DNA from 3 places in the Agarivorans sp. D1326 genome. Region 3 is predicted to be linked to each of the others. Evidence: predicted binding sites of a transcription regulator. Region 3 holds the regulator's gene; each other region holds the start of a gene.
What was found. The regulator MetJ, encoded in region 3, represses methionine synthesis genes. The targets are predictions, from matches to a motif close to TAGACGTCTAGACGTCTA.

Region 1 (4,280 bases), on a different contig from region 3:
TGCCTCAGTTGTTTGGCCACTTAAGGTACGGCCTGACGCGTCGGTAATGGTACCGGAAATCATTATGGGTAAATCGATTCCCAATTCATCGTAAACTGATTTAACCGCAAACACTGCAGCTTTAGCATTTAAGGTATCGAAGATAGTTTCGATAAGAATCAGGTCGCTACCGCCTTCAATTAAAGCTTTAGTCGATTCTTCGTAAGCTTCTACTAACTCGTTAAAAGTAACGTTTCGGTAACCCGGGTCGTTTACATCAGGAGATATAGAACAGGTACGGTTAGTTGGCCCTAGCACCCCCGCTACGAAACGCGGGCGTTCAGGGTTTAACGCGGTAACTTCATCGGCCACCTCACGGGCTATTCTGGCTGCCTCTCGGTTTATCTCAGCAGAATAAGCTTCCATGTCATAATCGGCCATGGCGATAGTGGTGGCGTTAAAGGTATTGGTTTCGAGAATATCAGCGCCGGCAAGTAGGTAATCGCGGTGGATATCGGCAATGATTTTAGGCTGAGAAAGGACCAACATATCGTTGTTACCTTTCACATCGGTATGCCAATCAGCAAAGCGCTCTCCGCGGTAATCAGCCTCTTCAAACTTGTAAGATTGAATCATTGTTCCCATGCCGCCATCAATAATCATGATGCGTTGAGAAAGTTGCTTTTCTAATTGAGGCCTTGCTGACACGGGAACATCCTATTTCTTTCGCTGGTATTTCGAGACGGCAGTGTAGCACACTGCCTTTAAAGGCTTAGCTGCGATAAAGTTATATGAAATTATTTCAAGATATTATCGGATTTTGGTTTTAGCTCTGTTAAGTCGTACGGCGTGATTTGGTACACACAGTAATTTAGCCAATTGTTGTAAAGCAAATGACCATGACTGCGCCATGTGGCACAAGGTGAGTTGCCGCAATCATCTTGCGGATAATAATTCTCTGGTAACTGAGGATTCAAACCTTCTTGGCTGTCACGCTGATATTCGTTATCTAAGGTATCGGCGGCATATTCTGGATGACCAGTTATAAATACTTGACGGAAATCTTCACTGGCAAATAAATAGCTACCGGCTTCGGGGTTATCGGCCAATACTGTTAAGTCAGTTTCTTCGGTGATCAAATTAGAATCGAAGTGAGCATAACGCGACAAAGGCGCTAAAAAGGCGTCGTCAAAACCGCGCACTAAGGGGTTATGCTTATGCTTAGTTTGATGCCAGTACACCCCTGACAACTTCTTCTCACGTGTCTGCTTTTCTAATCCATACAAATGATACAACGCAGCTTGCGCCGCCCAACATAAGTACAACGTTGAAGTTACGTGAGTTGTCGACCAATCGATGATTTCTTTTACTTGGTCCCAGTAATAAACGTCTTCGAATGCAACTTGACCAAGCGGTGCACCAGTAATAATTAAGCCGTCAAAATTGCGCTCTCGCAATTTCTCGAAATCTCGATAAAACTTATCAATATGCTCTTGCGGAGTATTTTTAGACACGCGGTGATTAATCCGTAATAGCTTTACGTTCACTTGCAACGGCGAGTTAGAAAGCAAGCGAAGGATCTGATTCTCGGTCTCGATTTTCTTTGGCATCAAGTTAAGCAATACCACTTCTAAGGGACGAATATCCTGGTGAGCAGCACGGCTCTCCGGCATTACAAATATGTTTTCATTGCGCAATACTTCAGCAGCGGGTAACTGATCAGGAATACAAATTGGCATATAAAGGTTCCTTGCTAACAACAGGCAATGTATGTCTAGACATCTAGATACCTATTTTAGTTAGATTGTAGTGTATGTCTAGAACTTGTTAAAAGCAGCTGATTTTGTGTGCCAAATTCTTCATAATGCAGGCTAGACGGATGAAGTAGAAAGGAAAAATGGCAGAGTTAAAGCTAAATGTTGAACGCTTACAGATAGGAGTTTACGTAAAGCTTCCTGTTAAGTGGGGCGAGCACCCATTTATGTTCACCAGCTTCAAAATTAAAAGCCAAGACCAAATTGAGGTTATTCATAACCTAGGTTTAAAACATGTCATTGTTGTTCCTGAAAAGAGCGACAAACCACCGCTGCCCGTTGACCAAGAAAATGGCGATAGTAAAAAGGCCGACCCCAAAGCCCAAGAGAAAGCAGAAAAAGCCCTTTGGGAAGAAAAGCGCGCCCGTATCGAAGAACTTAAAAACTACCGTCGCAATCTGCAAAAAGTAGAAAAAGAGTTCGATCGCTCTATGGCGCAAGTCCGGGCGGTAATGTCTAAGCTCAAAAGTCGCCCGCTAAATGCGGTAGACGACGCAACTAGCTTAATTAACAACTTAGCCGATGACTTACTGTCCGGCGAAAACGTTGTACTTCATCTAATGAACGACAGCAAAGATGCTGACAGCTTTTATTACCATAGCCTCAACGTTTCTATCCTTGCGATGATGTTGGCTAAAGCAGCCGGTTTTTCCGAGCGTGATATTAAGATTTTGGGTCTTTCGGGATTATTCCACGATGTGGGTAAAATGAAGATCCCGGATAAGATTTTACGCAAGCCGGGCAAGCTAACTGCTCAAGAAGCAAACTTACTTAAAATGCACACCAAGTACGGTGCTGATTTTCTAAAGCTCTCTGAAACGTTACCGGCCAAAGTTAAGTTAATTGCTGAGCAACACCACGAGTTTTTAGATGGAAGTGGTTATCCCAAAAAACTTAAGGGTGAGCAAATCGACCGCTTGTCTCAGCTTATTTCAGTGGTAAATGAATACGACAGCTTGTGTCATCCACGTGATGTGAAGCAAACTCGCATTCCTTTCACTGTTATTTCATATCTTTATAAACAGCGTAAAGAACAACTAAATACAGCCGATTTAGGCATTCTGATCCGCCTGCTAGGTATTTACCCACCTGGCAGCGTAGTACAGCTTAGCTCAGGCCAAATTGGCTTGGTGATGTCGGTTAACTCTGAGCGTTTATTGTTTCCAGCGGTACAAGTTTACGACGCTAACATTCCACGTACCGAAGCGCCAATTATCGATTTAGAAGCAGCAGGCTTAACCATAGAAAAAGCCTTAAAGCCAAGCGCATTGCCCGATGCAGTGTTTGAATACCTTAACCCTCGGGCTCGAATTTCATACTACTTCGACCACAATAAACGTTTGTAATCATCCAATCCAAGTTGCTAAGCGATAACAAATTTTAGACAAAAAAAAGCCGGACCTAAGTCCGGCTTTTTAGGCTTGGTGTCTGAGTTTACTCAGCAGCTTCTTCAACTACTTCTTCAACTTCAGGACGGTCCAATAATTCAATGTATGCCATAGGAGCATTGTCGCCAGCACGGAAACCACATTTTAAAATGCGAGTATAACCGCCTGCACGTTCTTTGAATCGTGGGCCGATTTCAGCAAATAGCTTACCAACAACTTCTGCATCGCGAGTACGAGCAAAAGCTAGACGACGGTTAGCTACACTGTCATTTTTAGCCAATGTAATTAATGGCTCAACAACACGGCGAAGCTCTTTGGCTTTAGGCAATGTTGTCTTGATAACTTCATGGCGAACCAATGAACTGGCCATATTCCGGAACATAGCCTGACGATGGCTGCTATTTCGGTTCAATTGACGACCACTCTGACGATGGCGCATGACCTTATCCTTCTATATTAAGACGTTAAAACCAGTGACTACTTATCAGCGATGCTAGCAGGTGGCCAGTTTTCTAGGCGCATACCTAGAGATAGACCACGTGATGCTAATACATCTTTGATTTCTGTAAGCGACTTCTTACCCAAGTTAGGGGTTTTAAGTAGCTCAACTTCGGTACGTTGTACCAAGTCACCAATGTAATGAATCGCTTCTGCCTTCAAACAGTTAGCAGAGCGTACTGTCAACTCTAGATCATCGACAGGACGAAGCAGGATTGGATCAAACTCTGGCTTCTCTTCTTTTTCTTCTGGCTCACTTACGTCACGTAAGTCAACGAAGGCATCCAACTGCTCTGCAAGAATTGTTGCACTGCGGCGGATAGCTTCCTCTGGATCAAGAGTACCATTGGTTTCCATATCGATAACCAATTTGTCCAAGTCAGTACGTTGCTCTACACGTGCAGCTTCAACAGTATAAGCAATACGCTCTACTGGGCTGTAAGCCGCATCTGTTAGCAAACGACCAATTGGACGCTCTTCATCTTCAGAGTGAACCCGAACTGAAGCTGGTACGTAACCACGACCACGTTCTACCTTAATGCGCATGCTGATTTCAGCGTTGCTGCTAAGGTGACAAATAACGTGCTCAGGGTTAGTGATT
Region 2 (4,280 bases), on a different contig from region 3:
GCACAATCTTGGCTATCAAGTTTGTGAAACGCTCTTGCCCCGAAGTTAGCTAGAAAATGCCATTGCATGTTAAAGCTTTTACCTACTTATCTTTATTTAATTTAATTAGCTTATCAAGTGTATAAACACTGCCATTTAAACGTGTAAATGAATGCCTGCCTCTATAAAACCTTGCACTCTACAATGTTGGATTTATCATTACTGTAGTTGTTGTTGGTGGTGGCTAATGTATAAGTATAAAGTCAAAACTAACTTGTTTATTTTTTAGAGTGAAATCATGAGAATTATTTCAATGCTTTTTGTTGCCTTGCTTGGCGGCTGTGGGATGCCACCAGAAACCGCAGAAGAATTTAGAAATTCTAAATATCCGCCGCTGACATTTAAAGTTAATTTAAGCGTTACTGAAGTTTTTCAATTACTAATTGATGAATATGCACAATGCTACCAGGTTAACCATTCGACGTTACTCCCTATTGGCGATGCTTTTATTAGCTCTGATGAGTCTAAAACAGTTGAAGTCAGTCAGTTATCTGACCACCATTATCAAATTGCAGTAAGGAGAGAGGTTAACCTAAATAGTTGGTACGAAAGGATGATTGAGTTGCAAGGGAACAATGAGGTGCAAACGGAAATTACCGTTTACCAACTACCAGTTTACAACTCGAAAGATAAGACAACAATAGAACTATTCCTGTCAGGAGATAAAGTCTCAATTTGTGAGAATTAAATACAATTAAGTAAACATCATCACCAGCAAAAATGTCGATGATGATGTTTATCTGAAGCACGGTTTTTGGCTCAAAAGTTAGTCATCATTCTTCGTTTGACCCTTTTATGTCCAGCTCCGTGCTGATGGGCAGAACACCGTAACGCAGATCTGTCCAATAGTTTGTTTGAAGATAATCTACTGTTATAACCGCCCTCCCCGATACAAAAAAGCCTAGCATTGCTAGGCTTTTTATCTCTCAGCTGTATTCGTCACTAAGCAGGCACTGCTTCCGCTGGGCGAACACCTAAAGTGTGGCAAATAGCGTAAGATAACTCCGAGCGGTTAAGTGTATAAAAGTGAAAGTCTTTCACTCCTTCGCGCGATAATACTTTAACCATTTCAATGGCCACACTGGCGCCTACTAGGTTTCGAGTAGTTTGGTCATGCTCTAAGCCAGCAAACTGATTGTGTAACCATTTTGGCACTTTTACATTGGCAAAAGAGGCGAACTTTTTCAGGGTATTGTAGTTAGATACTGGCAAAATACCGGGTACGATTTCCCCTTCAATGCCAATGGCTGCACAGCGGTCACGAAAGCGCAGGTAGCTTTCTACATCAAAAAAGAACTGGGTAATGGCGCGGTTGGCACCGGCATCCATTTTACGCTTTAAGGCCAACAAATCGGCTTGGGCACTTTTTGCTTCTGGGTGAATCTCTGGATAAGCCGCTACCGAGATATCAAAATCAGCTTCTTCTTTTAACAAAGCAACCAAATCGCTGGCGTACATTTGCGGCTTGGCGGAACCTTCTGGTAAATCACCTCGTAGTGCCACAATGTCTTTAATTCCGCTGTTCCAGTAATCGCGAGCAATTTGGCGCAACTCATCGGGCGTTGAGTCGATGCAGGTTAAATGCGGTGCAGCCGCTAAGCCTGTGCGGTCTTTAATTGCTTTAATCACCTTGTGAGTGCGATCTCGAGTACCGGAGTTTGCGCCATAGGTTACTGATACAAACTTAGGCTTTAAGGTTTGCAAACGCTCGATAGACGACCACAAAGTTTGCTCCATGGTCTCGGTGGTTGGCGGGAAGAACTCAAAGGACACGTTAATATCGCGGTTAAGCTCACTTAAGCTTTGATTGAGTGTTTCGATTTGTTGCGCGTTGTGAAATCCCATTGACCTTCTCCGTTAAAGACACTTAGACGTCTATACTGCTAGATACTAAAGAGAAGATTATTTAAGTCAACGCTATTCATCTTAAACATAGCTTTAGATGAATTATTTTCAACATGGGGGTTTTAGCCGCTAACTGCTGGTTAAATATGCATTAAGACGAATAGTTAGCTAACAGAATTAGCTCCGCTACTCGAAAGGAGTGTATTGAATAAGATTAATCCACCACTCTTTAGTGCCAGAGGGCGTTTTTACAAACACATCATCGTCTACTTGCTTACCGATAAGCGCTCGTGCCATGGGAGAGTCGATAGTTATGTAACCCAGCTTTGGGTCTATTTCATCGGTGCCAACAATGCGGTAGCGCACGATATCGCCTTCATCATTTTCCAGCTCGACCCATGCGCCAAAAAATACTTTGCCGTTTTGTTGGGGGTGATGGTCAACAATTTCTAGGGCATCTAAACGCTTGGTTAAGAACCTTAGTCGAGAATCGATGCGGCGAAGCTCTCGCTTACCTTCTTTGTATTCCGCATTTTCTGAGCGATCACCCAGTGCTGCGGCTTCGGATACTGCTTGAGTTACTTGAGGGCGTTTAACCTTCCACAAGTACTTTAATTCTTCATCGAGCTTATGCCAGCCAGGGCGAGTGATTAAATTGGTTTTCATAGCTACGTAGTTAAGTCTGCCTAAGCCGATTATAAACGACTTAGGCAGCAAACTCGCAAGCTTTAACTAGAGGATATGTGCTTGGGTGGTTTCTCGTTTCACCAATTCAACTGGAGGAATACGGAAGTTATTGCTAGCACCACCATTTAGCATGTCTAAAATGGTTAAGGCGGCAGCATAACCGGTATCAAATATGGGTTGGCGCACTGTAGTTAGCGGCGGAATGAAAAACGCCGAGCCAGGCACATCATCAAATCCAATCACCGAAACCCGCTCTGGCACTGGTCGCTTTGCTTTGTATAAAGCCAACATTGCGCCATGTGCGGTTAAATCATTAGAAGCAAAAATAGCACTAAACTGACGCTTGTTGGTTAACAAACGCTGCACCGCATCAAAACCGCCTTGCTCGGTAAAGTCGCCCTGCTCAACCAGCTGCAGCTTCACAGGCAAACCTGCATGCTCCATAGCCTGGCAATAACCTTCATAACGTTGCTGAGCGTCGGGATGCCCCTCGGCCCCTTTAATATGAACAATCTCGCGGTGGCCCAATTGAATAAGATGATTGGTGGCCATGTAAGCGCCCACTGAATTTTCAATCTTTATCGAACGTAAGCGGGCTGCTTCTAACTCACGGCCTAAAGCAACGATGGGTCTTTTCTTTGAAAACTCGACTACCTGTTCGTCACTCAACCCGCCAGTTACGATGATAATTCCATCCACCGAGCGCGATAGCAGCAGCTGCATCGACTCCATTTCTTCTTCGCTATTCCAGTGGCCCGTTACAATAATATGTGAGTAACCTTGAGCCAGCAGAACTTCTTCAATTCCATTTAAAATAGATGAATAGAACGGGCTATCTGGGTCTTGCACCAATACACCAATTGTCATGGTGCGGCTGCTAGCACTGGCTCCGGTTTGCTGGCCAGGTTTATAGCCAAGCTCAATCATTGCAGCTTGAATTTGCTTACGTTTTGCATCAGACACATAAGTGGTTTGATTCATAAACCGAGATACAGTGCTAGGTGAAACCCCAGCCAACGCAGCGACATCATAAACAGTTGAGCGTTGCTCTAACTTATTTTTATCTTTCACATTGATTCTCTGACAACTAACACTAGTTCGCATTATATCTCTCCCGGTGTTGCTAAATAGTGATAGCGACCTAGAAAGATATAACTCCCTGTCTCACTATAACCGTCTACTTAGCCAAGAACTTGTTTTCAATGATATTGAGCGTTAGAACGCCGTGACAGATCACATAATCTGCTGGTGCTTACACCCAAGTATCAGTAATTACTTAATTTTTGAAGCAATAAAGGCCGACATAATGTCGGCCTAAAATACTAAATTGTTATGGATTTACTTACTTGAGACGGTGTTCATCCAACACTGTAGTCACCCATACCAAAGGTGCATTCCAGTTGATGGTAATTTCGTTCAAGGTCCAAGCACCAATTTCATCGGCAAAACAAGTTTGGCCAACACAGCCGCCCTTCATACCTGCCGCAACTGGGTCGCTAAAGCTGATTGAATTTGGTCCACCCGATAATGCACCTGGTGCCGGTTTTGGTGAATTAGCATCAGCTTGATGCGCCCAAAAACGGTGGTGCGGATTCTTAAGCGGGTTGCTGCCGTAACCAGTGATGTATGACTGATCAAGCGGGTTACGCCCTAAGATGTAATCCATGGCATGTATCAAAGCTTGCATGTACTTACTATCGCCACTGTAA
Region 3 (4,280 bases):
TAAATCGGCCACTTTGCCCTGCTCGCTTAAACGCCACACCACAATGCTTTTAGCTTTGGCTGGCTCACCTTTGCGTAAAAGTGCTGGCAAGGCTTGGCTGATCACATCTCCCAAGCTGTGGTGATAATAAGAGCTAGCCCAATTAAGTAGCTTAAATAGGCTTTCTGGTAACAATGCTTGTTGATCGAGTGATTCATTAAAAGGTTTAAGTTTACCTTCGGCAATGTCGCTGTCGCTGGGGTGTTCTATTACCAAACCCACTTTTTCGCCTTTACCAAAAGGCACCTTTACGCGAGTACCAATGGCTGGCATTGGAGTGTTTGCTGGCACGCTGTAATCAAAAAGGCGACGCAGGGGAATAGCTAAGGCAACACGAACAATCGACACTAATGAATAAACTCAAGCAAAAAACCTGTCTCATTCTACTGGCAGAGCACCTTGCGGAGCAAATTAAGCGTTTGGCGAATTTTTGCCCGCTTTTTGTTGTTGGGTGCTTGCTATGCTAGGTGGCTTCTTATATGATCCGCCACCTAAAATTTATAGGCTCTGATAGAGTTGCTTTCGTATGGTGTTTGGTGTCAATTGTGGCGACCAGATGGCGATACGGCCCAAGTATTGAGGTAATCCATGAAAACTGATATCCACCCAACTTACGAAGTACTTACTGCTACTTGTTCTTGCGGTAACGTAATCGAAACTAAATCTACTCGCACTGGCGCAATGTTCCTAGACGTATGTGACAAATGTCACCCGTTCTACACTGGTAAGCAACGTAACGTTGATACCGGTGGTCGTGTTGATCGTTTCAACAAGAAATTCGCTGTATTGGGCAAAAAATAAGCCAGCCTTATTTACGCTACACAGCAAACAAAAAGCGCCTAAGGGCGCTTTTTTTGTGTCTGGGGCTTAATAGTTTTTAGATTAAGCTAAATTGCTTTTTAGTTAGAAGTTTACCTTCATGGAATACTTCAAATAACCAGTTACCAGTAACAGCTTCCCATTTTTCTTCGATGAAGTAGAAATGACAATTACTCGTTGTCCCGTTTTTTAGTTTTAGCGTTTTACTGTATGACATCGAAGTATAGATTTTCCCGTCATCATCTATCATTTCAGGGCTGGTAATCGATTTAGTTACTTCAACCTTTTTTTGTCCAGCTTTTACTTCAAAACAATAACCAAAAGTTGTACCCACTTGAGCTGCTATCTCAGTTGTTTGCTTAGTGACTTTTCCACTCTTACCCGTTAGTACCGAATCGTTTGGCGTATTGCTTGCTGAGTATTCTCCTGTGAGACTTGATTGCCCGTAAATCCCGTAGTCGAGAATTGTTGAAGTTACTTCGGTATTTGATTCAGTACTGGCACATCCTGCTAATAGAATTAGCGCAGCTGTGTATAGCTTTTTCATGATCATCCTTGACGTTATTAACTGACTTAAAATAGAAATTTTTTTGAGGATGATAACTAACTAAACTAGAAAGTCGATTGCTTAATGTTTTGCTGAGCTTATTTTCTTTCGAAGTTAGACATACGCAGCTGAACTCATTAGCAAACGCAGTACAAACTTTCACTTCATATTTAGTGTCTCCTGAGTGTTCAGATAATGCGGGGCAACCTTTCTTTTGCTTCATTTTCTTTGGTTGTTCAAAGAAAATGACGTCGCAGTTAGGCGAAACGGGTGCGTTTAGCTAACAGATGAGAAATAAAGCAAATGGAGGCAAGCGTAGCCTTAGGTAAGGTAAAGCAACAAAAGCCGCTTAATCAGCGGCTTCGTTTTATCAATTAGTACTTAGTTGTTGGCTTCTTCTCTCTGCTCTAAAGAGTGAGCTTTACCCAAAGTCCAAGTGTCATAATCTCGCAGCAAATAGAGAGCTAAGCATGCAGCGAGCATTGGCCAAGCAGCAAAGAACAATAAGTTATTAAATGGGTCTAGATACTTAGCAAATGAAGAGAATGTTGAACCAGCATGCAGCACCAACACCGCAAGGTAGGTGATGTTTTTCCATAAACCTAAGGTAAAGGCTGCGATAAAGGCGAGTTGTGCAAGCCCCATGGCAATAAGTGCATTGGTGGTTAAATTTAATCCGTAAAAGCCAGAGAACACTTTTATAGCATGCTCTGGTACAAGTACTTTATCTAATGCCCATATTATAAACACGAGGGCAATGCTTAGCCTTAAACATAAAAGGCCAAGTGATAGCTTTGAAGCTAACTGAGGTGGGTACGACGTTTTCATCCTTTTACCTATTTTAAATTAAGAGCCTGTTTACAGACCGGTAAGCCCCCAATTTGATTACAGTTTATGAGTAATAGTTGGTGAAAATAGTTTGTTGTACGCTGGGTTTAGGCAATAAAAAAGCCGCTCGGTGAGCGGCCTTGTAAAATGTTAATCTTCTTTATTGAGTTCCGCTTGGGCGGCTTTCTCTAAGGCCGGGTCGGGCTTGTCTTTTTGCAAGTCGGCGTCGTCGGGGAGCGGTTGGCCTGTGTAGGCGTGCAAAAATGCTTCGCAAAGTAGCTCACTGTTGGTGGCGTGGCGTAGGTTATTTATTTGTCTACGGGTTCGCTCATCGGTCAATATCTTTAGCACTTTTAGTGGGATAGATACTGTGATTTTTTTTACTTGTTCGCTTTTTTTACCGTGCTCAGCGTAAGGGCTGATCCACTCACCATTCCAATCTGTAGACATTCTGCAATACACACCAAACTAAAGAGACCCTATTGTAACGGGGGAAATGCGACTTAGCAATCCAACAGCAAAGACATTTAGACGTCTAGAAGTGTTGACGTCTTTTTTGCTGGTGGTAAAGTGGCAGGATAAATTGAGGGAGTAAATCAGCAATGTCTTTAAAAGATCTACAAGCGGCTACTATAGCAGTGCGCAGCGGTATTGAAAGTGATACCCAACACGGTGCGGTAGTGCCACCTATTTATTTGTCGAGTAACTACAGCTTTGCTGATTTTAACCAAAAACGCCAGTTTGATTATAGCCGTTCGGGTAATCCTACTCGCCACATTTTAGCCGAGGCGATTGCCGATTTAGAACATGGTGCTGGTGCGGTAATTACTAACACCGGTATGTCGGCGGTTAACCTTGTTACTGCCTTGCTTGAGCCAGGCGATTTATTGGTTGCGCCGCATGATTGTTACGGTGGTAGCTACCGTTTATTCGACAGCCTAGCTAAAAAGAATGCTTTTGAAGTGGCTTTTGTTGATCAAAACGATGACGCAGCTCTAGCTCAGCTATTGGCTAAGAAGCCTAAATTGGTATGGTTAGAGACCCCAAGTAACCCTTTGCTTCGAATTGTAGACATTAAAGCCATTGCCGAGCAGGCACATGCTGCAGGCGCATTGGTGGTGGTAGACAACACCTTCTTGTCGCCTGCTTTGCAAACGCCAATTTTGTTAGGTGCCGACATTGTGGTGCACTCGGCCACTAAATACATTAACGGCCACTCGGATGTGGTGGCCGGTATGGTGGTTGCGGCCAACGAAGAACTGGCCGAGCAATTGGCGTGGTGGGCAAACTGTTTAGGGTTAACGGGGTCGGCTTTTGATTCTTACCTTACTTTGCGTGGTTTACGTACCCTTAAAGCGCGTATGAATGTGCACCAACAAAACGCCCAAGCCTTGGTGGAATGCTTAAAGCAGCAAGAAGCGGTGGGCGAGATTTACTATCCTGGTTTGCCAGAGCATCCTGGGCATGTTTTAGCGCAAAGCCAGCAAAAAGGCTTTGGTGCTATGTTCAGTTTTGAATTGAATTTAGAAGAAAGCCAAATGGTTAAGTTTTTAAAAAGCTTACAGTTGTTTTCTTTGGCGGAATCTTTAGGTGGCGTAGAGAGTCTAATTGCTCATCCGGCTACCATGACGCACGCTGCGATGTCGGCGGAAGCGCTAGCAGAGGCTGGCATTTCTAATCAGTTATTGCGGGTATCGGTAGGCTTGGAAGATTCGCAAGATTTAGTTAATGATTTACAGCAGGCCTTTGCCCAACTGTAGTTTTACCAGCGTTGTAGAGAGGTAAGTCATGTCGGTAAATAGACATGTGCATAAGTTTGGTGGCAGCAGCTTAGCTGATGCAGGGTGCTTTAAGCGGGTGGCGGCCATTGTGGCCGAGCATACCCAAGCACAGGATTTAATTGTGGTATCGGCAGCGGGTAAAACCACTAACCGTTTAATCAATATTATTGAGTTGGCTAAACAGGCCGATAATGCCGCAGCCGATGCGCTCACCGGTTTAATTGAATTTCAAAGCAAGTTGGTGAATGAGCTTCTTGATGAAGCAG

Region 1: metA (homoserine O-acetyltransferase MetA) is a predicted target of MetJ. The motif match lies at 1,747-1,764, and genes of this name have one in related genera.
Region 2: metF (methylenetetrahydrofolate reductase) is a predicted target of MetJ. The motif match lies at 1,908-1,925, and genes of this name have one in related genera.

The regions. Positions count from the first base shown of each region.
Region 1 is NZ_JBTWEN010000014.1:93,610-97,889, forward strand. It holds gene metH (methionine synthase) at 1-687, opposite strand, end outside; gene metA (homoserine O-acetyltransferase MetA) at 777-1,718, opposite strand; gene ACYFDN_RS20315 (cyclic di-GMP phosphodiesterase) at 1,877-3,139, shown strand; gene rplQ (50S ribosomal protein L17) at 3,228-3,620, opposite strand; gene ACYFDN_RS20325 (DNA-directed RNA polymerase subunit alpha) at 3,659-4,280, opposite strand, start outside.
Region 2 is NZ_JBTWEN010000005.1:26,009-30,288, forward strand. It holds gene ACYFDN_RS11000 (hypothetical protein) at 278-727, shown strand; gene metF (methylenetetrahydrofolate reductase) at 982-1,884, opposite strand; gene greB (transcription elongation factor GreB) at 2,071-2,550, opposite strand; gene ACYFDN_RS11015 (substrate-binding domain-containing protein) at 2,617-3,642, opposite strand; gene ACYFDN_RS11020 (glycoside hydrolase family 9 protein) at 3,914-4,280, opposite strand, start outside.
Region 3 is NZ_JBTWEN010000012.1:108,365-112,644, forward strand. It holds gene priA (primosomal protein N') at 1-387, opposite strand, end outside; gene rpmE (50S ribosomal protein L31) at 628-840, shown strand; gene ACYFDN_RS19190 (DUF3859 domain-containing protein) at 917-1,405, opposite strand; gene ACYFDN_RS19195 (hypothetical protein) at 1,787-2,155, opposite strand; gene metJ (met regulon transcriptional regulator MetJ) at 2,384-2,683, opposite strand; gene metB (cystathionine gamma-synthase) at 2,836-3,993, shown strand; gene metL (bifunctional aspartate kinase/homoserine dehydrogenase II) at 4,022-4,280, shown strand, end outside.